DNA from 2 places in the Jeotgalibacillus sp. 10bf12 genome. Region 1 is predicted to be linked to the other one. Evidence: riboswitches for the same ligand, from Rfam matches in the RefSeq annotation. Region 1 holds a riboswitch; the other holds the start of a gene.
The links. A riboswitch is a leader RNA that binds a small molecule or an ion and turns the genes downstream of it on or off. The one in region 1 is predicted to bind thiamine pyrophosphate.

Region 1 (4,238 bases):
GTCACTGTTTCCTTTTAGTATGTAGCATTCCCCGCCTGGATTGTCGTGATACACCCGGATACTTGTTACAATCTCCGCTGCACTTGTCGCAATCACCCGATTTCCATGTCATTTCTGTCCCGCTCACCTCCCTATACACATAAAAAAAGCCGGATATCCATTAAGATACCCGGCCCCACTCACTATTCTTTTTCAAATGTCTTCGTACTTCTTACTGTATTAATCGGACGCACCTTACTTTCAATCTCGTCCCGTTTCGGCTCTAAAAACGGTGGCAGTGACAGCTTCTCACCGAGCGTTTCATAAGGTTCATCACCCATAAAACCAGGTCCATCCGTTGCGAATTCAAAGAGAATCTGCGGTGCGACCCTTGAATACAGAGACTTAAAGAAGAAACGGTCAACAAAGCCTGATGTCGCAAAACCAAAACTCTTCATGCGCTCATCCCACTCATCAAGCATCTCTCTATCTTCCAGTCTGAAGGCTGCGTGGTGAACAGTGCCGAAGCCCTGCTGCGCCTGCGGTAGAAAGGTGTTGTGTTCGACAATGACACTAGCCCCGTTTCCGCCTTCCCCTACTTCGAATAAGTGAAACGATTTGTCTTCTGCCGTTTCTTTAAACAACATTACCTTCTCAAGCATTTCCTTAAAATAATCAAAGCGGTCAACGCGGACAAATAATGGCCCAAGCCCTGTAATTGCGTATTCAAGCGGTACAGGCCCCTGCTGCCACGGCGTACCTGCTTCTACCCCATGATCATTTTCATCTGAAATCAGCTGATACTGCTGATCATCGAAATCAACAAAAGAAATCGTCTTCTTACCGAACTGCTCATGCACGCCTTTATGCTTTACATTCAACCGGTCAAACCGCTTTTCCCAGTACTCAATCGCTGCATCACTCGGTACACGGAAAGATGTTTTAGAAATTTCGTTTGTGCCGTGATTTCCCTTCGGAATACCCGGGAAATCGAAAAACGTCATATCGGTGCCGGGGCTTCCTGTATCGTCAGCAAAAAACAGGTGATACGTCTGGATATCATCCTGATTGACTGTCTTTTTAACCAGTCTCATGCCAAGTACATAAGTGAAAAACTCGTAATTTTTTTCAGCACTGCTTGTAATCGCAGTCACGTGATGAATGCCTTTTAACGCTTTAATAGACATAATAAATGAGCCTCCTCTAGTGCAATTTTCATACACATAGCATCTAATGATTCCAGACTGAATGCAAGAATATTGACCGCTCAAGTGTTAAAAATGTAAATCTGCTGAAAAGTGCTTCATAATAAGAAGTAACTACCTTACCCGAAAGGAGGGGCAATGATATGAGTATTCCAAAAGTGGATTTTTACTTTGGCGCACTGCTGTCACACCTTGTCAATCGCGGGTTCTCACCTGTGATGAAAGAAGGCGGACAGGACCGGAGAATTTACGCGCTTGAAAATGAAACCGACAGCTATTTTATTTATGCTAAATACTCGTTTACACCCCGCTTTAAAAAAGAATCCCGTATCTGGACCTTCTCCTTTTACGATACAGAAATGGAAAAGACGCTCCGCAGCCAGCATGACAACCAGTATCTGTTCGCTTTCATCTGTGGTGAAGAAGACCTCCAGAACACTGAAATTATTTTACTGACAGCGAGTGAAGTCTCAGAGTGTATCAAGACGTCAGAGAACGGCCGGAAGTGGCTGACGATTGAAATGGCAGATCGCAAAAGAACACTTACTGTTCGCGGCAGTGCCCATTCAAAACCCGGCTATTCACTGAAAATCACCCGCAGCACCGACCAGCGTCTTGAAGAACTGCCAACCATGCTTTTTTAAAAAAGGAGATGGTCCTCATGATGACAATCATTCTAATCCTTTTTGTATTCTTTGTTACCTTCTGTATCAGTGCAGTGATGAACATTTTGAACCACACCACTCAGGGACGTCACTGGTTTTACTCCGTATTGTTCAGCCTCGTGATTGCGGTGATTGGCGTACTGATATTTGAACCGAGAGAATAACTTTTTAATAAAAAGGAATAATATGGTTCTGATTAGTTTTTCCGGGGTGTTGCACATTCCATTCTCTGGTGATATAGTGGTCGTGCACAGAAAATTAAATACCGTTATCTGCACTAGGGGTGCGAATTAGCTGAGATGTGAGCATTAGCTCCGATCCCTTATGACTCGATCAGGATAATACCTGCGTGAGGAAGTGTAGTGACTTCTCTTTTTATATCAGGAGCAGTGGCTACATCTTTCGCGGATGTGGTCTTTTTTTGTGCAAAAACTGCTCTGGGAGGAATACAAAATGGAATGTGGAACAAGCAAAATTGTCGGATGCCGTTTTTCGCTGCATCCAATGGCGGGAGATTTTATTCCGGTGATTAAAGGCGCGCTCGAGGCGACTGACCTGACTGGCGTCTGGAAGCATACAGATGATGTATCAACCGTGATCCGCGGACAGGAACAGCATGTATTCAATGTGATCAAAGCGATTACGCTCCATGCTGCAAAAACCGGTGAACATGTAGCCATCAATGCTACTTTTTCAGCAGGCTGCCCTGGTGATACTGCTGGTGACTCTTATATGGAGGCAGATCCAAACGTACACAATCACGATGATACGAAGCAATATGTATCTTCACAATTCGCACTCTACCCGATGAATAATCCGGATTATATGAGTGTCATTTACAGGGAAGTTGACCGCGCCAAAGAACGCGGTGTCTTCAATGATTCTATGCATTATGCAAGCGGGATTCATGGTGATATTCATGAGGTATTTGATTTTTATGAAGAGACTTTCGGTCAGGCAAGATCCGATGAGCACCGGCATTTAGTGATGACTGTGTCGATGAGTATCAACAGTCCATCTCATAAGGGTAACCATCATGCTTAAGAGCTGGAAGCTGAAAGAAGTTGTCATGATGTCGCTGTTTGCGGTTGTATTCGGCATTATTTACTTATTGTTTTTACATGTGGGGAACATTTGGGCATCTCTGATTGGTCCGATCGCTTATGAGTGGATCTTCGGGATCTGGTTTATCGTATCCATCATTGTCATGGCGATTATCAGAAAGCCGGGGGCAGCAGTGATTCCTGAGACGATGGCCGCTGCAATTGAAGTCATGCTTGGCAATGCAGTGGGCCCCCGCCTGATTTTAGCGGGCGTCATTCAGGGGCTTGGTGCTGAAGCTGTTTTTGCAGCAACAAGATATCGCCATTTTAACCTGGGTATTTATATGCTGGCCGGCGCCGGGGCTGCAGTATTCAGCTTTGTTTATGGCTACCTGATGGGCGGTTTTGCAGCATTAAGTACAGAATACGTGTTACTGATGTTTGTGATCCGCGTGATGAGTGGTGCGATTATTGCAGGAATTGGCGGTAAATACCTTGTTGATGCACTGCTTGCAACAGGTTCTCTGAGAGGCTACGCCATTACAAAGCGTGATGCGCATGCATAATGTCATCTCTCTGCAGAACGTCTCATTTCGTTTTCCGGATGATGCTGAGCCGGTGTTTGAACAGCTGAATTTCGAGGTGAAAGCCGGCGAACGTGTTGTGATTACTGGTCCAAGCGGGTGCGGAAAGTCTACACTTTTATACCTGCTTAACCGCCTTTATCCTGAAAACTGTGACGGGATCATCTCAGGACAGGTTGACCTGTTTGGAAAAGCAGCATCTGACTATGCACCGGGTGAAATTAACCAGCGGATTGCCACCGTTTTTCAGGATCCTGACAGTCAGTTTTGTATGCAGACAGTTGAAGAGGAACTCGCTTTTACACTTGAAAATGTGGGTGTACCTTCGGATAAAATTAATGACCGGATCGAAAAAGTATTACAGGAAACCGGGCTGGAGTCATTCAGAGATTCAGTCATTCAGACTTTGTCAGGCGGTCAGAAGCAGCGTGTCGCTACTGCGTGTGCCTGGGTATTGGAGCCTGAAATCCTGCTGCTTGATGAGCCGCTCACACATTTAGATCCGGTGACCGCTCAGGAGTTTGTTGCGTGGCTCCGCGGTCTTCATGAATCAAGAGATCTGACAGTGGTTGCAATTGATCATCAGGTTGATTTATGGGATGGATTTTTTGACCGGGAATGGCAGATGACTGCTTCAAAACCCGTTGAACAGGCAATTACAAGGGAGCCAATCCAGACAGCTCAGGTCGCAATGACAGCAAAAAACCTGACTGTAGATCCGATCGTTTCACCAGCCAGTTTTTCGCTAAAAAAAGGAGAGAT
Region 2 (4,238 bases), 1.1 Mb from region 1:
ATCGGACCTGCTTCACAATGCTTGAAGCCTTTTGACAGTGCGATTTCCTTCAGCTCTGCAAATTCATCCGGATGGTAGTAACGCACAACATCAAGATGTTTTTTTGTCGGCTGCAGATACTGACCAAGTGTCAGGATATCCACGTTGTGTGCACGAAGATCATCCATCGCTTCAATCAGTTCTTCCTTCGTCTCACCCAGACCAACCATGATACTTGATTTTGTCGGGATATTCGGTGCAATTTCCTTTACACGTGCAAGCAGTTCAAGTGAACGATCATACATCGCACGCGCCCGAACTCTTTTCGTTAAGCGGCGAACCGTTTCAATATTGTGATTGAAAATATCCGGTTCAGCGTCCATCAGTGTATGAAGGCTTTCATAATCACCTTTCATATCAGAAGGTAACACTTCAACTGTACAGCTTGGCAGACGGCGGTGAATGGCACGCACTGTTTCAGCAAATACAGCAGCGCCACCGTCATTCAAATCGTCACGCGCAACCGCAGTGACAACAACATGCTTTAAGCCCATCATTTCAGTTGATTCTGCTACACGTTCCGGCTCGCCCCAGTCAAGCTCATTCGGCAGTCCTGTTTTGACTGCACAAAAGCGGCATGCCCGCGTACACGTATCTCCGAGGATCATAAATGTCGCAGTTTTCCGCTCACTCCAACACTCGTGAATATTCGGGCACTTTGCCTCTTCACATACTGTATTCAGCTTCTTCTCACGCATCATCTTCTTTAGCTTCTTATAGGAATCATTCGTATTCAGTTTTACCTTTAACCATTCGGGTTTACGTACATGTTCTTTTGCATTCGTCATACTTTCTGTCTCCCTTCCCGCTTATAGCTCCATTCTTCACTCTTATACTTCTCCTCAAGCTCTGCTACTTCTCTTAACATCTCTTCTGGCGGTGCAAAAGGCTCCAGTTCAATATCAAGCCCCTTGATGAACCCTTCTCTAAATGCATCATTTACTTCTTCAAATGTGACAGGACGATCCAGTACATCATTAATTGAAACAGCCCTGCTGGTAAAGGCGCGCCGTGCACGTTCTTTTACTTTTTCATTTGGATAAATGAAAAGGTCAAACAGTTTTTGTATATCCATAGAAATCGGAATAGATCCATGCTGTAGAATTACACCTTTTTTACGCGTCTGCGCACTGCCGGCTGCCTTCTTGCCATCTACCATCAGTTCATACCAGGACGGCTCTTCAAAGCAGACTGCCGATCCGGCCTGCTTCTGCTTCTCTTCAGGAATCGAAAACTCAGCCGGAATTCCGAGTGCACGATAGCCCTCAAGAATACCCTTAGACAATACGAGATAGGCCTCTTTTATCGACTTCGGCATAGCCGGATGATCTTCAGAGACAAGTACACTGTAAGTCAGCTCGTCATCATGAAGTACAGCTCTGCCACCTGTCTGCCTGCGCACAAGCTCAACACCATATTTTTCTGCGTTTTCAAGATCTATACTGCCACCGACCTTTTGAAAAAAGCCAACTGATAGTCCAGCAGGCTTCCAGCCATAAAACCTCAGCACCGGCGGGATCTTTTCTTCACTGTGCCAATTCATCAGCACTTCATCCATCGCCATATTAAAAGCCGGCGTACCATAACCGGAGTCAAGAAAATACCACGTTTCTTTCATCGTCTGCCTCCTCTCAACATTTACATAAAAAAACACCAATTCCTATTAAAGGAAGTGGCTTATACACGTAGCTATGTAAGCATACTTCCCTCCGCTGGCATCATCCAGATCAGGTACAAAGGGTTCAGCAAAAGACTGTCTCAGCCACTCGGCTCCCCCAGTAAATAAATTAATTAAATTGTCTGTTAAAGAGTATCACAATCATTTCCATAACGCAAAAAGAAATTTGTGTTACAGTAACTGTTTCAAACTGATACAGAAGATCCGAACCTTTCATGTAATCGCGTTCATTACTGTTTTTAAAGCAATAAATAAAATTTCATCTGTTATATAATTTTCTGTACTAAAACAATAACAGATTGTGAATTGCATCAAAAGATGTGGGGATCGGGACAAAAGACTACTTCAATAATTAATGATGAAATAGATCATACATAAATAATGATAGATAAAAATTTGAGACGAATGGAGCAGAAGGCGGGGCGCGGATAGGGGCAGGTGAGACCCTGGAATGACACAAAATGGGCTCACCGCCCGGCCGCGGAAAGCTTCCGCCTGGCGCGCAGTGAGCCGGTTACATTTTATAATCCTTCCACCGGATCATCCGCAAGTCTGATCCCGCTGAACTGCCATCTCATGTGCGGATAAAAGAAATTACGGTAAGTCAGCCTGATATGAGAAAGCGGCGTAACACATGATCCGCCTTTTAAGACAATCTGATTCGACATGAACTTGGCATTATACTCACCAAGTGCGCCATCAAGCGGCTTACTGCGCGGATATGGGGTATAGGGACTCTGCGTCCATTCCCACACATCACCAAATGCCTTTTCAAAGCGTGCACCGCTGTAAGTGTCATCCGGCTGATAGCGGTCGTCATCCATAAAGTTACCCTTTACTTCTTCACGCTTCATCGCGTGCTCCCACTCCTGCTCAGTCGGCAGACGCTTCCCTGCCCAGCGCGCATAGGCATCCGCTTCATAATAGCTGACGTGCGTGACAGGCGCATCCAACTCCACAGTCTGCATTCCGCTCAGTGTAAAGTACGACCAATTCCCATCTTTTTTACGCCAGTATAGCGGTGCATGCCACTTCTCCTGTTTCACCAGCTGCCAGCCATCTGACAGCCAAAACTCAGCTTTCTCATAACCTCCATCTTCAATAAACGCAAGGTATTCACCATTTGTCACCGGACGATTCGCAATCTGACAGCCGTTCAAATATGCATCATGACAGGGTGTTTCATTATCAAAAGCAAACGCTTCAGCATCTGTACCGATTCTTGTCATTCCTTTGTCAAAAGAAGTGAATGTCATCTCAGGTGCATGACCGCCTTTAGCTGGTTTTTGCTCAAAAAGCGAGGGATAAAGCGGATTAAATGATAAGTTATATTTAATATCCATCAGAATCAGCTCCTGGTGCTGCTGTTCATGCTGAAGCCCCATTTCAATCAGCTCATATAAATGGTCTGTCATTTCTGTCGTGTCAAATAGCTGGTTGACCTGTTCATTGACATGCTCCCGGTAACCGAGTGTTTCTTTCACCGTCGGACGCGAGATTAGTCCACGCTTCGACTGCGGGTGGAATTCTCCTACTGTTTCATAATAGGAATTAAACAGATAGAAGAACTGTTCATTAAAAGGTTCATAGCCATCCACAAATTCTGTCAGAATGAACTTTTCAAAAAACCAGGTCGTGTGAGCCAGATGCCACTTGGTCGGGCTGACAAATGAATCTGCCTGCAGAATAAAATCCTCAATCTCCATCTCTGCGACCAGCTTTTCGCTATACGCACGAATGTCCTGAAACATCTGCTGAATATCTTTTGATTTTGTTACGCTCATGCTTTTCTCCCCTTACATATGTATTGTTAAAGAATGTTATTCCCTTCGTCAGATTGACGTACACTCTATTTTAAAAATAATTGTGACCGGCTTCTGATTTTTAATGAGTCATTGTATGATGAAAAACATATCTGATGAAATGAGTGATTGAATTGAATCCATGGGAAGCAACACACCCTGTATCACTGAAAAAAGCGAAAGAGAAAATTGAACGTCACTTCCCGTCCTTAATGCCAGCTGAAGTAAAAGCGTACGGATCAGGCTTTGATCATACCGTTTATGAAGTAAATAGCGACTACGTCTTCCGGTTTCCACGCAGAAAGCTTGGCTATGAAGCGATGCAGTTTGAAGACAGAATGCTTAAGAGTCTGGACAGGCTGGCATTTGACGGTGGATTTGAGTATCCAAAACCTGTTTTTTACCAGGAGGCTGAGGGTGATGATTATCCATTTGTCGGCTTTACAAACATCAAGGGGCACGTGTTAACCGAAGAAACGAATATAGATCTGCTGCACCTGCATGCAAAAGAGCTGGGTATTTTCCTGAAAAAACTGCATGCACTCCCTGCTGACGGAATCGATGCAGATCCTGATCACCTGCACCGCCTGTCTGCTAAACTTCGAAAACATCATCTTCACGACATTGCGTGTCAATCTGCACCGGTGATTCCTGAAGCGCTATACAAAAAGCTGATCCATTATATTGAACAGCTGGAGGAATGGGAAAACGTATCCGGG

Region 2: another riboswitch for thiamine pyrophosphate. It lies ahead of DH10bf12_RS08860 (lipoate--protein ligase family protein); the one in region 1 lies ahead of DH10bf12_RS02695 (YkoF family thiamine/hydroxymethylpyrimidine-binding protein).

Annotation. Positions count from the first base shown of each region.
Region 1 is NZ_CP200276.1:586,807-591,044, forward strand. It holds gene DH10bf12_RS02680 (ring-cleaving dioxygenase) at 183-1,160, opposite strand; gene DH10bf12_RS02685 (hypothetical protein) at 1,328-1,828, shown strand; gene DH10bf12_RS02690 (hypothetical protein) at 1,846-2,013, shown strand; TPP riboswitch at 2,119-2,222, shown strand; gene DH10bf12_RS02695 (YkoF family thiamine/hydroxymethylpyrimidine-binding protein) at 2,303-2,893, shown strand; gene DH10bf12_RS02700 (ECF transporter S component) at 2,886-3,458, shown strand; gene DH10bf12_RS02705 (ABC transporter ATP-binding protein) at 3,451-4,238, shown strand, end outside.
Region 2 is NZ_CP200276.1:1,683,714-1,687,951, reverse strand. It holds gene lipA (lipoyl synthase) at 1-827, opposite strand, end outside; gene DH10bf12_RS08860 (lipoate--protein ligase family protein) at 824-1,657, opposite strand; TPP riboswitch at 1,727-1,826, opposite strand; gene egtB (ergothioneine biosynthesis protein EgtB) at 2,239-3,501, opposite strand; gene DH10bf12_RS08850 (phosphotransferase) at 3,654-4,238, shown strand, end outside.